Regions from separate parts of the Ethanoligenens harbinense YUAN-3 genome, predicted to be linked through region 1. Evidence: predicted binding sites of a transcription regulator. Region 1 holds the regulator's gene; the other holds the start of a gene.
What was found. Region 1 encodes NrdR, which represses ribonucleotide reductase genes. Its sites were predicted from a motif close to CACNANATNTNGTG; they were not measured.
Positions count from the first base shown of each region.

Region 2: a site for NrdR is predicted at 4,859-4,872, ahead of ETHHA_RS12540 (anaerobic ribonucleoside triphosphate reductase). Genes of this name have one in related genera too.

Region 1 covers NC_014828.1:2,865,139-2,872,701, forward strand. The annotation lists gene ETHHA_RS13495 (Ppx/GppA phosphatase family protein) at 1-729, opposite strand, end outside; gene ETHHA_RS13500 (DUF421 domain-containing protein) at 946-1,650, shown strand; gene ETHHA_RS13505 (DUF4363 family protein) at 1,675-2,058, shown strand; gene nrdR (transcriptional regulator NrdR) at 2,222-2,680, opposite strand; gene ETHHA_RS16415 (DUF6514 family protein) at 2,784-3,065, opposite strand; gene ETHHA_RS13520 (sugar phosphate isomerase/epimerase family protein) at 3,361-4,146, opposite strand; gene ETHHA_RS15945 (hypothetical protein) at 4,391-4,654, shown strand; gene secF (protein translocase subunit SecF) at 5,044-6,234, opposite strand; gene ETHHA_RS13535 (preprotein translocase subunit SecD) at 6,231-7,556, opposite strand.
Region 2 covers NC_014828.1:2,673,554-2,681,116, reverse strand. The annotation lists gene ETHHA_RS12555 (ABC transporter ATP-binding protein) at 51-1,778, shown strand; gene ETHHA_RS12550 (ABC transporter ATP-binding protein) at 1,780-3,615, shown strand; gene pyrE (orotate phosphoribosyltransferase) at 3,822-4,505, opposite strand; gene ETHHA_RS12540 (anaerobic ribonucleoside triphosphate reductase) at 4,890-7,235, shown strand; gene nrdG (anaerobic ribonucleoside-triphosphate reductase activating protein) at 7,232-7,563, shown strand, end outside.

The DNA of each region.
Region 1 (7,563 bases):
AGACAGCACCCATTTCATCAGCGCGGCGATATCCTGCGCATCGAACATATAGCCCTGCAGCGCTTCCCCCGCGCGCCCGTATACATCCTGGTGCAGCCGGGCGATTGCGCGACCCGTGCCGCCGATCAGGCAGACATGCCCGCCCACCGACTTGAGCCAGTCCACACATTCGAGCTGGTGCTCTGCAAACTCCTTGATCTTGCGCAATTCCCCGGCGCCGGGAATAATTTTTTTCACGAACCGCTTATAAAGCGAAAGGCTGCCGTACGGCAGGCTGATACAGTTGTCGATATGCCCGTCGGCAAAGCGCACGATCTCGGTGCTGCCGCCGCCCATATCCACGACCAGACCTTTCTCCACCTCCGGTGGGATATACGCGCCCGCGAAATCCAGCCGGGCCTCTTCCTCGCCGCTGATGATGTCCACATCGATCCCCACCTGCTCTTTCACGCGCCGCACCACGTCTTCGGCGTTTTTCACGGCGCGCAGGCCGGCGGTGGCGAAACAGTTGAAACGCTCCACCCGCACGGCGACCGCCGTTTCGCGGAAGGCGCGCAGACCGTTCACCACGCGGAGGATCCCTTCTTCGCTGATCTCCCCCTTTTCCATATAGCCGATCATTCCCACCACTTCTTTGGCGCTGACGATATGCTGCAACTGCCCTTCTTTTTCGTCATAGACCTCCATGCGCATGGTATTGGAACCCAGATCCACGACCGCTCTTCTCATGCTTTCCTTTCGCCGTCCATTCTTCCCCTGCCGTGCACTCCGCCCGGCTTTCTTCATTTAAACATCTCTATACAAGTCTATTGTAGCATGTCCTCCCCGTAGTTTCAACGCAGGAAACAGAATGTGCATAACATCCTGCCCGGCCGCACATGATAAACGCAGCAACCGCCGCCCGCGGGCGGCCTCACGCTCGATGCGCATCAAGGAGGTTGCCCCATGGGAATCGCGTTTATCCGTACGCTCATTCTATACGCCGTCGTCATCGCCGCCGTGCGGGTGATGGGCAAGCGGCAGATCGGGGAGCTCCAGCCGTCGGAACTGGTGGTGGCCATTCTCATATCCGACCTTGCCTCAGTGCCCATGCAGCAGACCGGCACGCCCCTCACCAGCGGAATCGTACCGATTCTAACGCTCATCTCCTGCGAAGTGGCGCTTTCCGGGCTGACGCTGCTCAGCTCCCGCCTGCGGCGCGTCGTTACCGGCCGGCCGAGCATCCTCATCCAGAACGGCCAGATCAACCAGTCGGAAATGCGGCGCCTGCGCTTTACCGTGGACGACCTGATGGAAGAACTCCGCCTTTGCGGTTATATGAACGTGACCGACGTGGCGGTTGCCGTGCTGGAAACCAACGGCAAGCTCAGCGTGTTTCCCTCCTGCGCCAAGGCGCCTGTCACAGCCGAAATGCTGCATGTGCAGTGCCCGCCGGACGGCGGCCTGCCCACCACCCTCATCTGCGACGGCAAGCTGTTTCCCGAATCGCTGCGCGCCGCCGGAAAAAACAGGGACTGGCTGGAGGCCATCCTTTCCACGCAGGGAGTAACGGTGGAAGGTGTGTTTCTGATGACGGTGGACAACCTGGATAAAACCATCATCATCAAAAAGGACGGCGGCGCGCTTTCGAGCGCACGCGCCGCCGGATAAAACCGCAAAGGGAGGTGGACCGCCGTGAACAAACTGAAGGTTGTTGCGATCATCCTGATTCTGGTCATCGCCGTGATTGCCGCCGGCCAATATTATCTGGCCGTGAGCACCCATTCCATGGTGAACGCCGTGGAAACCGCGCAGGCCGCATACCACCGGAACGGCGATTCGCCCGATACCCAGAAAAAGATGCGGCAGTTTTTCTCCCTGTGGCAGAAAAACAGCCGCATCCTTCCCATGATGATCGACCACCGCGAAATCGATATCGTGAACACCTCGGTCGCCAAACTTCCCGCTTATCTGGAAAACAACGAAACCTCAGAATTTGATGCCGAATGCGATATTTTGAAAATGCAACTGGCACATTTGTGGTATGTTGAAAAAATTAACTGGGAAAACATTCTTTAAACACAGCCTATGCCGCCCGCGAAATGCGGACGGCCTTTGTTTTGTCTGCTTTGGTAAAAAGTGATCAAAAAGGAACCGATCACATTTTTCCGCGTGGGGTGTGAAGCAGGACGGCGCGCAAGACGTTTGGGGGATTCATGATGCAGACAGAACGGAAACGGGCCTATTGTCGGCTGTCCAACAGTCTGTTAAGTTCTTCCAAAAATGTGTTGATATCACGAAACTGGCGGTAAACCGAAGCAAACCGCACATACGCAACTTCATCAATCTCTTTGAGTTTTTCCATTGCGAGTTCGCCCACCCGTTTGGATGTGACTTCCCGTTCCAGCGAGCTTTGCAGAGTATTTTCGATCTCATCCGTTGCTTTTTCCAGAACACCGAGCGGCACCGGGCGTTTCTCACACGCGCGCAGCATACCGCCCAACAGTTTGTGACGGTCGAACGCCTGTCTGGAGTTGTCTTTTTTGATGACGACCAGCGGCAGGCTTTCCACCATTTCGTAAGTGGTGAACCGCTTTTGGCAACGCATGCATTCGCGCCGCCTACGGATACGCCCCCCCTCGTCAATGGGCCTGGAATCCACCACTTTACTTTCAAGGTATCCGCAATAAGGGCACTTCATGTTGTTTCCTCCGTCAAGGGCAGAAATCCGAGCCACGCACCGATCCCGCCGGTATCGGCTTCAGGCGGTTCCGCACCCCCGACCGTGAAAACACATACCGTGCCTACCGATCCGCTAGGTAGTCCTCAACCACGTCGCGCAGTGAAACCGGCGTTACGGTGTGTGCTGCGAGGAGGTGCAACAGGTCCTCTGCCTGTTTTTGAGAGAAACAGATATCATTCACCTGATCTGAATACGACGCACCCTGCTCCCCCGTAAAAGAGACCGACACGCCATACGTCTGGACGGGAGCGATCTCGCAATTGCAGCTTGTTACATAGTACCGAGCTACCCCAACGCATCTCTCCCCTTCCCGTACCTCCGCGGTCGCTGTTGGTTGCTTCATCTGTATTTCCCCCAAATAGACGCGATATTCTTGCGATTACAACAACCGCATTCGGGTTGCCGTCCAAGAATATTATACTTGCTGGACAATACGGATGAAAGCGTGCTTTATGTACGAGACTCAGAAATATTGCATAAATCTTACAAGAATTTTTTGGGCATTCGCACAAATAATTTCCATATAACGGATATTCTATGGGGAAATCGGTCGTTTTGTGTCGATTTCAAAAAACATTCAACTTTTACAAAATCGCGTTCGGTCTATTTTCACTGCAAAATCAGATATGGCAAAAAATTTACTCCGAGGAAAATATGCGGGTCGCAAGCGAAAGCGCCGTGTGCAGTTCGGCATGGTGGACAAATCCCGTGCGGTAAACTTCGATGAGCAGAGGGCCGACAAACCCCTGGAGCGCCAGCCTGCCGCGCAGCGCGGGAAGATCGACCTGCCCTGCCCCGGGAAGCAGACAGTCGCGCCCGTACGCGGCATCGCTCAGATGCACACAGGCGATCTGCCCCCCCATTGCGGCGCACATGGCCTCCACTGTTTCCCCTGTGCGCCGGACCTGTTTGACATCCAGTACAAACCGGACATCGTTCCCCAGAATACGGCGCATGGCCGCGACCTGTTCGACGCCGCCGCATTTGCAGCGCGCCACATTTTCCTGCGCCAGCACCACGCCTTCTTCTTTGGCCGCGTGCGCCAGGCGCGCGAACCGCTCGCAGTACTGCTCCATGGGCATGGGCAGGTCTTTGCGCGCGCCGTGAAATACCACCGCCTTGGCCCCGAGAAACGCCGCCACCGCGAAGGTGCGGCGGTATTGCGAGACCGAATCACTAAACCGGCTGGGATAATCTGAGAAGAACATCATCGATTCGTACGCCGCGGTATAGGGGTGGATGGAGCTGACAACCGCCCCCGCACGAGTGAGCAAAGCCTGCAGGCGGCGCAGATAGGTAATATTGTACTCACACTCGGCATTGAAAAAGATCTCGACCGTATGAGCACCCTGCTCCAGCACAAGCGCAAGGGCCTGCTCCGTTTCCATCGGATATAAACAGGCAGTAGAAATACCAACTTCCATACCGGCCTCCAGACGCTCCGCGCTCCATGCACACCACAGACTGCGCGCGGCACGGTAATAAATCCTTTTTAGCGCACATCTGCATACTCTGGCAAAACTTACGCCTTGTACGGCCATACGTAACGTGCTACTATAGTGGAAAGTTTGGTAAGAATCGTGTAAAAGCCATGCGGTGAAACCGCTCCAAAACCATGCCCGCCGTGCCGGGCGCATATCCACGCTCTTTCCCGAGGAGGAAAAACCCATGCAGTTCTTGCGTACGCTGTTCACAAATCTGCGCCAAATGGAGCCGCTCACGGTCACAATGCTGACCGACGGGTTCCGCCTTTCCTGCGGGCTTTTGGCGATGGCCATCCTGTTCACCCTGCTGCTGGGACACGTCGGCGATTATATGACGATGCTGTCCAACATCAAAGGCGCATTCTCAGCCGCTTTCGGCGTGTTCGACGCCACCGTGATCGCCAGCCTGTTAGGCGACCTCTACATCAAGGAACGCCGACGGGCATAACAGGCGCGGGCACAGCCCGCTTTTGATTCAGGCAAACCCGTGCGAAAAACATCCCGCACAGCCTGAATCCTGATCCGCCGGCCCCGCACCGCAGAGCGAGTACAGGCGGGCACAGCCCGCTTTTGATTTAGGCAAACCCGTGCGAAAAACATCTCGCACAGCCTGAATCCTGATCCGCCGGCCCCGCACCGCAGAGCGAGTACAGGCGGGCACAGCCCGCTTTTGATTTAGGCAAACCCGTGCGAAAAACATCCCGCACAGCCTGAGTCCAAAAAGGCAGTCCTACGTACAGCCTTTTTTCGGTCTGGGAAACCAGAGAAAGCATGCATAACGTACAGGTAGCAAATGAAAGCGCGGCTGCGGCCGCGCTTTCATTTTATTGGACCTGTTCAGCCTTCGACCACATCCCCGGCGCGACGCTGATCTTTCTTTTCCTGATGCTCCACCCAGCTCACCCAGAGCGGCCCGGCAATGCAAATGGTGGAATAGCAGCCGGTCACCACACCGACCATCATCGGCAGGGCAAACCCGCGAATGGAGTCAAGGTGAAAAATAATGGAAAAGACGCAGACCGTGGCAATGGCCAGAAATGTGACCAGCGTGGTATTGATCGAACGGGTGAAAGACTGATTGATACTGCGGTTGACGATATCCTTGAACTTCATGCTGCGGCCGAACAAGCCGCGGTTTTCACGGATACGGTCGTAGACCACGATGGTGTCGTTGATGGAATAGCCCAAAATCGTCAGCGCCACGGCGACGAAGCTGTCGCTGATGGGGATGCGGAAGATGGAAAAGGCCACAAACGCAATCACCAGATCGTGCAGCAGCGCGATGAGCGCCGTCAAACCGGCGGGCAGGCCGCCGATATGCCGGAAGCGTATCCAGACATACAGCACGATGAGCAGCGCCGCCAACAGCACCGCACCGATGCTCTGGAGGAAGAACTGCCGTCCCGTCTGAGGCGACACATCGTTGGACTGATACTTTTTCAGGCTGTTGGATGAGAACTGCTTGTTGAGCGCGTTATACAGCGAAGCCTGTTGCGTATTGGTGAGCGCTTTGGTGGTCTGAAGCACCAGAAGCTGCGTATGGCTGGCCGGCACCTTATCGACCTGCACGGTAAAATCGCCGCCCGCGATTGTTTTGTTGGCCAGTGTCTGCGCGGTGGAAAGGTCAAGCGTGCCGGTGTAGGAATACTGAATGATGGCGCCGCCTTTGAACTGGATATCCAGCTTGACGCCGAAAATCGCCGACACGAGGATGCCGATGACGATCAGCGAAATGGAAATCGTATAGAAGACGCGACGCTTACCGATAAAATCAATATGAAGGCCGTTGTAGACCTCGCCTTTTTCTTCCGCATCGCTGCCGGCCTGCTGATCCGGCTGCACGGAACGCCGGCCGCTGTCCATGTCCATAATGGTGGGAGCAGTGCCGTGATGGCGGCGGCCAATGTCCTGTTTGGGCTGTGCGGCAGGCTCATCCGGCACGTCGATCTGGGACTCGCGCACTTTCGGTTCGTTTTTTTTGTGACCAAACAGCGGCGTCACATTGTCTTTGCGGTGCTTGTCACTCATTTCGCAGCCCTCCCGTTATACAGAACGTCTTTGCGGGCAAAGCCGAACCGTGAGATGGATTTGAGCATCAGGCGGGACGCGATGATGCCCATCAGGAAATTGAACACCACGCCCACCACCAGCGTATACCCGAAGGACTTGACCGAGGCCGACCCGAGGAAATAGAGGATCAGCCCGGCGATGACCACGGTGACGTTTCCGTCGAAGATGGCGGCGAAGCTGCGCTGGAACCCTGCATCCAGCGCGCCGTCCAGCGTTTTGCCGATACGCAGCTCTTCCTTGATGCGCTCGGCGGTGATGATGTTGCAGTCCACCCCCATACCGATGGAAAGGATAATGCCCGCGATGCCGGGCAGCGTGAGGGAAAACTGTGGAATGGAGATGGCAAGCAGCGTGCCGGCCACATGCCCCGTGAGCGCGATGCAGGCCACAAGACCGGGCAGGCGGTAATAAATCAGCATGAACAGCACAATGAGCACCGCCGCCACCGCGCCCGCCATCAGCATGACCTGCAGGGCGTTCTGCCCCAGTTTCGGTGAAATGGTCTGGTAGTTATCGGTCTCCAGTTTAAAAGGCAGCGCGCCCGCGTTGATCTTGTCGGCCAGCGCCTGCGCGGAAGCCGCCGTGAACGGACTGGAGCTCGAGCCTTCGATGGTGGCCTGGCTGAGCTCACCGGACAGCGTGCTGGGGTCTATATTCATTGTGGGCGTGGAGATCGCCGTGCTGTCCATATAAATTGAAACCGTCTGGTTATAATATTTTTTCACCGCGTCGGTAAACTTGCTCTTGCCGGAATCCTTGAGGGACAGCAGCACGACATACTGGCTGGTCGTCTGCCCGGTCGTCTGGTTCGACTGCTCGTACTGCGCGGCCGCGCTCTTGACGTCCTTACCGGTCATGATGACGGTGCCATCCGACGCCTTGAACGAAAGCTCCGCCATCGCGCCGAGCTCCTGAATGGCGCTTTCCGGGTCCTGATTGGTCTGGTCGGAGCGCCACGGGAAGCGCACAATGATGCGCTGGTTGCGGTAATCGGTATAGATCTCGGAATCGGTGATGTGCTTACTGTCCAACCGTGTGCGCAACACGGCGGTGGCCGCGTCCATCTCCGCGTTGCTGGCCTTGTAGTTCGTCGGGGGACGGAACGTCACATCCACGCCCCCCCGGATGTCGATGCCGAAGCGCATATCCTGCGCGCCTTTGATGACCGTGATGACATTGTCGCCGAACGTATAAGAGAATCCGGATACCGACAAGTATGTGATGATGGCAATGATAACCGCCACCACCACGATGACTGGCCTCCCCACGCGTTTATACACAGGCTTC
Region 2 (7,563 bases), 190 kb from region 1:
CCGTTCACCTTTTTTTTAGTATGATGAGGGTGCCGAGTTTGATAAAAGGGATGAGCGGTGTGTCTTATTTAAAAAAATACATCCGGCGTTACGGGAAGCTGTTCGTCATTTCGATCTGCTTTCTGACGCTGGAGGCGCTGTGCGACCTGTTCCAGCCCGCCCTGATGTCGCGCGTGGTGGACGTGGGCATCCGCAACCGGAACATGGCGTTTGTGCTGCGCATGGGCGGCGTCATGCTGGGGGTGACGGCGCTGGGTGCCGTGGGCGCCGTGGTGCGCAACAACCTCTCCAGCCGTGTGTCGCAGCGGTTTGGCGGCGACCTGCGTGCCGACCTTTACGCCAGGATCCAGTCGCTTTCTTATGAAACGGCGGCACGGTTTGATACCGCTTCGCTGGTTACTCGCCTGACCAACGACGTGACCCAGCTGCAAAACTTTTCCAACGGGCTGATGCGCATTTTCATCAAGGCGCCCATCCTGTGCGTGGGCGGCGTCGTTATGGCTAGCCTGCTCGACCCGCAAGGTGCGCTGGTGCTGGCGCTCGTGGTGCCCTGTGTGGCGGTCATCGTCGTGTTTGGCATGCGGCGGGGGTACCCGCTGTTTGCGCGGGTGCAGCGTGCGGTGGACGGTGTCAACGGCGCCATGCGCGCTTATCTGGGCGGTGTGCGGGTTGTGAAATCATTTCACCGGTTCGATTATGAGCAGGCGCGTTTTGCGCGGGAAAACGAGGCCCTTTGCGGCGCGCAGGCGCGCGCCATGCGCACCATGGCGATGTTCGGTCCGTCGGTGATGATGGTGGTCAACATGGGCATCGTGGCCGTGCTTTGGCTGGGCGGCTGGCGGATTGACGCCGGTTCGCTCGAGGTGGGCAAGGTGATGGCGTTCATTAATTATATGACACAGATTTCCACCTCGCTCATGACGATTTTCATGGTATTTACCATGTTTGTACGTGCGCGTGCCTCGGCGGAGCGCATCGGGGAAGTGATGAACGCGCAGGATGTACTGCGGGAGCCTGCCCGCCCGCGTGAGCTGGGGGAAGAAGCACGAGTGCGCTTTTCGCATGTGACGTTTGCCTATCCCGGCGGCGGACCAGTGCTGCAGGATATCTCGTTTGCCTGCACAGCCGGGCAGACGGTGGGCCTGATCGGGTCCACCGGCGCGGGAAAAACCAGCCTGGTGGACCTCATCCCCCGGTTCTACGACCCGGCGGAAGGTACGGTGGAAGTCTGCGGTGTGGATGTGCGGCAGGCGGATGCGGCGGCGTTGCGCCGGCGCATTGCCGTGGTGCCGCAGAAAAGTACACTGTTCACCGGCACCATCCTCGAAAACCTGCGCTGGGGCGATGAGCATGCCACGAGGGAGGAGATCGGCGCGGGGGCAAAGCTGGCGCAGGCGCATGATTTTATCACCGCCCTGCCGGAGGGCTATGAGACCCGTCTTGGTCAGGGTGGCGTGAATCTCTCGGGTGGGCAGAAGCAGCGCCTTGCCATCGCGCGTGCGCTGGTGCGACGACCGGACATCCTTATCCTGGACGACTGCACCAGCGCGGTGGACGCGGTGACTGAGCGTAAGATCCGCGAGGGACTGCACGCGGTGGCGCGCGGGCTGCTTTGCATCGTCATCGCGCAGCGCATCGTCTCGGTGATGGACGCCGACGTGATTTTGGTGCTGGATGAGGGCCGGGTTGTGGGGAGCGGCAGGCATGAAGCGCTGCTGCAAAGCTGTGCGGTTTATCGGGACATTTTCGCGTCGCAGTTTGGGAAGGCGGGGGTGTAAGATGGCGGAAGAACGGCAAACAGCAGCCGCAGCGACGTATATGGCGTCCATCCGCCCGGGCGGGCGGCGCCCGCGCCGCGGCGGCCCGGTGGAGAAGCCCAGGCAGTTCGGCAAAACAGTGCTTCGTCTGCTTGGCTATTTTTCAAAAGAAAAGCGCATCCTGGCCGTCATCGTGGTGTTCGTGCTGGTGGACGCCGCGCTTATGCTGGCCGTGCCCTATCTGGAAGGGCGCGCCGTGGACTATATGGCGGGCGGGCGCGGTAAGGTGGCGTTTTCGCCGCTCTTTGCCGTCATTGGCCTGCTGCTTGCGGTGTTTGCGGGGGACTGGCTGCTGACGGTGCTGGAAAACCGCCTGATCGCAGGTGCGTCCCAGCGCATCGTGGGGCGGCTGCGCAGTGTGCTGTTCGACCGTATTCAGGCGCTGCCTATCGCCTTTTTCGACGTGCACACCCATGGCGATCTGATGTCCCGCTTTACCAATGATGTGGATAATATCAGCACCACCATCTCGCAGTCCACCGTGTCATTGCTGGCGGATGTTACCGGCATCGTCGGGGCGTTTGGGCTCATGCTGGCGCTGAACGTGCCGCTCACGGCGGCCGCGCTCGTTACGGTGCCGCTGGTATTCCTGCTTTCCAAGACCGTCACGACCCACACTGCCAAATTGTTTTCGGCGCAGCAGGCGGCGCTGGGGCGGCTGGGCGGCCATGTGGAGGAGAGTATTTCCGGGCTGTCGGTGGTCAAGGCGTTCGGACGCGAAAAGCAGGTGGTGGAGGAATTCAACGCCGCCAACAATGCCCTGTTGGATGTTTCCATCCAGGCACAGATCTGGTCGGGCTACATGATGCCCATCATGAATGTCATCGGCAACCTGGGGTTCGCCGCCGTGGCGGGTGTAGGCGGCATTCTGGCGGTGCGCGGAATGGTCACGGTGGGGGTCATTGCCAGTTTCCTGAGCTATTCGCGCCAGTTCACCCGCCCGCTCAATGATGTGGCCAATACCTATAATTCCCTTCAGACGGCGGTGGCGGGCGCGGAGCGCATCTTTGAGGTGTTGGACACGCCTGCCGAACCGGGCGATCCGCCGGACGCCGTGGAACTTTCGCATCCGCGCGGTGAGATCGCGTTCGAAGACGTATCGTTCGGCTACCGGCCGGACGTGCAGGTGCTTTCCCATGTCAGCTTCCGGGCGGAAGCGGGCAGCGTGGTGGCGCTGGTGGGTCCCACCGGCGCGGGCAAGACGACCGTCATCAGCCTGCTCAATCGATTTTATGACGTGACGGGCGGACGTATCTTGTTTGACGGGGTGGATGTGCGGCAATACACTCGTGCCAGCCTGCGCCGCGCATTTGGCATTGTGCTGCAAGATACCAGTCTGATGCCCGGCACCGTCGCCGAGAACATCCGCTACGGCCGGCCGGACGCCACCGACGCAGAGGTGCGCGCCGCGGCGGAAACCGCGGGGGCGGACCATTTTATCTCCCGCATGTGGGACGGCTATGACACCGTTATTGGTGAGCAGTCGCTCAGCCAGGGGCAGCGGCAGTTGCTCACCATTGCGCGCGCCGTGTTGGCCGACCCGCCTGTGCTCATCCTCGACGAAGCAACCTCCAATGTGGATACCCGCACCGAAAAACGCATTCAGGAGGCAATGGTGCGGCTTATGCGCGGGCGCACCTGTTTTCTCATTGCGCACCGTCTATCCACCATTCGGGACGCCAATCAAATTCTTGTAGTGTCCGGCGGGCGGATCGCCGAGCAGGGCACACACAAGGGACTGCTCGCCCAAGACGGCCTGTATGCAAGGCTCTGGAACAGCCAGACGACTTTTGGATAAGAACGGAATCAGCGCGGCTAAAAAAGGCCCGGAAGGACCGGCACGCCATCCGGGCGGCCGAACCTGCCGATCAGGAGATGTAAAGCGCCAGGCTTTTACAGATGTAAGAGCCCGGCGCGTGCGGTTGTGCATGTTTTTTGTCCGTCACGGCAAAAAGTGCACCGTAAAATGCCGTCGAACAGGCAAACGATTTGTAGAAAATTTGTTCAATTTTCCGAACAGTATTCTTTCATATAGGCTTCCATCCGCGCTTTCATTGCGTTGTCGATGACGATGCGACCGTCGATTTCGGTGTTGTGGAGGGCCGCGAGCACTTCCCGCACCGTGACGAGCGGATAGGTACGGATGCCGAAGTCTTCATACAATTCCTCGATGGCGGTCTTGCCGTGCACGCCTTTTTCCATTCGGTCCACCGAGACGATCAGCCCTGCAATGGTGATATCCGCAGCCTTTTGCAGCAGCGGCAGTGTTTCGCGCACCGAGGTGCCCGCCGTGACCACATCTTCGGTGATGGCCACGCAGTCGCCGTCCTTCAGCCGGCACCCTACCATGTTGCCGCCTTCGCCGTGGTCTTTGGCTTCCTTGCGGTTGAAGCAGTAGCCCACGTCCTCGCCGTAGAGCGTATGCAGGGCCACTGCGGTGGCGGTGGCGAGCGGGATGCCTTTATAGGCCGGGCCAAACAGCGCGTCCACCTTGCCGATGCGCTCGTGGATGCAACGCGCGTAGGTTTCGCCCAGCTTGGCCGCCTGCGCGCCGGTACCATAGTTGCCGGTGTTGACGAAATAGGGGGTCTTGCGTCCGCTTTTGGTTACAAAATCCCCAAATGTGAGGACGCCTGCCCGCACCATAAAGGTGATGAAATCCCGTTTGCTCTGCTCGATCTCGCTCATAGGTCCTGTTCCTTTCCCATCCGGACTCCCGGCCCGCGCCATTTCGCCGCGTTGGCGGGTCGTTCCGGTTTTCCTCCGGTTTCGTGAAAGCGCCTGTACAAATGCCGTCGGAAAATGAAATAATAATACGAAAAATACCAAAAGTATAATATTGCTGCGCGATGCACACGAAAATCGGCGCTTTGCTTGCACATATATCTTCAGTATACCACACTTTCCACCCGTCCGTACAGGAGATGGGACAGGCTGTGGTCGTTTTTTGTAGGAAGCGCGAAATCTTTCCCACTCCCTTGCAAAATGGTATTCGGTTGGGTATAATAAACACATCATGCTGGATGTAAAAGCAGCAGGCATACTATATATAGTGTTAAAGGAGAGACGCGGATGATTACCCGGATCAGAAAACGTGACGGACGCGAGGCCCCGTTCAATATGGAAAAGATTGCGAATGCCATCTATAAAGCCGCCAGAGCCAACGGCGGCCACGATTATGACATGGCAGTGGCTCTTGCCGAAAAGGTGACGGAGGAGATCCAGCGCCGTTCCGGGGACAGCATTCCCACCGTGGAGGGCATACAGGATATTGTGGAGCACGTGCTCATTGAGACCGGGCATGCCCGTACCGCGAAAGCGTATATCCTTTACAGGGCCAACCGCACCCGCGTGCGGGACATGAACACCCGTCTGATGAAGATCTATGAGGAGCTCACCTTCAAATCCTCGCTGGACAACGACCTTAAGCGCGAAAACGCCAACATTGACGGCGATACCGCCATGGGCACTATGCTCAAATACGGTTCCGAGGGCGCCAAGCAGTTTTATGATATGTTCGTGCTCAAGCCTGAACACGCCAAAGCCCACCGTGAAGGCGACATTCACATTCATGACCTTGATTTTCTGACGCTGACCACCACCTGCTGCCAGATCGACCTGGTCAAGCTGTTTGAAAACGGTTTCTGCACCGGGCATGGCTTCCTGCGCGAGCCCAACGACATCAACAGCTACACGGCGCTGGCTTGTATTGCCATCCAGTCCAACCAGAACGACCAACACGGCGGCCAGAGTGTCCCGAATTTCGATTATGCCATGGCCATCGGCGTGCGCAAGACCTATGCGAGACGCTACCGGCAGAACATGGCCCGTGCGCTGGAACTGATTGCGGAGGACGCAAACGCGGAGAAGACCGTCGCAGCCGTGGCGGCGCTTTTGGACGAGCAGGGGATTCTGCCGGTGCTGGCTAACAACAACGCCTACCAGACCCGCGAGTCGGCGCTGCTGCAAAAAACCTATGCGGAAGACATCGTGCGGCGCGCGCAGGCATTTACCCTCAGGCGCGCCTATGAGGAAACCGACCGTGCAACCTACCAGGCCATGGAGGCGTTCATTCACAACCTCAACACCATGCACAGCCGCGCGGGCGCGCAGATCCCGTTTTCCTCCATCAATTACGGTATGGATACCACGCCCGAGGGCCGCATGGCCGTGCGCAATGTGCTGCTGGCCACCGAGGCGGGTCTGGGCAACGGCGAAACCCCCATTTTTCCCATCCAGATCTTCCGCGTGAAGGAAGGCGTGAGCTACGAGCAGGGCGACCCGAACTACGACCTGTTCCGGCTGGCCTGCCGCGTGAGCGCCAAACGCATGTTCCCGAACTTTTCGTTTATCGACGCGCCGTTTAACTTGCAGTATTATAAGGAAGGACATCCCGAAACCGAGATGGCCTATATGGGCTGCCGCACGCGCGTGGGTGGCAATTATGTGGACCCCACGCATGAGATCATCAACAGTCGCGGCAATCTGAGTTTCACCTCGGTCAATCTGCCGCGCATTGCCCTGCGCAGTCACGGTGATGTGGATGCCTTTTTCGAAGAGCTCGACCGTAAGATCGAGCTGGTGATCGACCAACTGCTCGACCGTTTTGAGATTCAGGGGCGGAAAAAGGTGCGGAATTTCCCGTTCCTGATGGGCCAGGGCATCTGGCTGGGCTCGGAGAAACTTGGGCCGGACGACGAAGTGCGTGAAGTGCTCAAGCACGGTACGCTCACGCTCGGTTTCATTGGGTTGGCGGAGTGCCTCAAGGCGCTGATCGGCGAGCACCACGGTGAATCGGAGCGCGCGCAGAATCTGGGGCTGGAGATCGTGGGGCACATGCGCAAACGGATGGATGAGGCCACCGTGCGTCACAATCTGAATTTTTCGCTCATCGCCACCCCGGCGGAGGGCCTGTCCGGTCGTTTCGTGCGGATGGATAAAGAGCGCTTCGGCATCATCGAGGGCGTTACCGACCGCGACTATTACACCAACTCGTTCCATGTGCCGGTCTATTATCCCATCAGCGCGTTCCAGAAGATCCAGTTGGAAGGACCGTACCATGAACTGACCAACGGCGGCCACATTACATATATTGAACTGGACGGCGACCCCACCAAGAATCTGGACGCGTTTGAGGCTGTGGTGCGCTGCATGAAAGAAAACAACATCGGATACGGCGCCATCAATCACCCGGTGGACCGTGACCCGGTCTGCGGCTTTACGGGCATCATCGGTGATCGCTGCCCCAAATGCGGACGCGCGGAGGATGACGAGCATCCGTTTGAGCGTATCCGCCGCATCACCGGGTATCTGGTGGGCACGCTCGACCGTTTCAACAACGCCAAGCGCGCCGAGGAACACGACCGTGTGAAGCATCTCGACTGCAATGAAAAAGTGCGGCAGATGGAGAATCTTTGAGCGCGCCGCTGCGTCTGGCGGGGGTAGTCCGGGAGTCCATCGTAGACGGGCCGGGCATCCGGTTCGTGGTATTTGCGCAAGGCTGCCCGCACCACTGCGCCGGCTGCCAGAACGCTCAGACCTGGCCGTTTGCGGGCGGGCATGAGACGCCGCCTGAAAAGGTGCTGGCCGCCATGCGGGAAAACCCGCTGCTCGCGGGCCTGACCCTGAGTGGCGGCGAACCGTTCTGCCAGTGCGATGCAATGGAGGAACTGGCGGAACAAGCCAAAGATGCGGGCTACTCCGTCTGGGCGTATACGGGGTACACTTGGGAAGAGCTGGCGGCGCG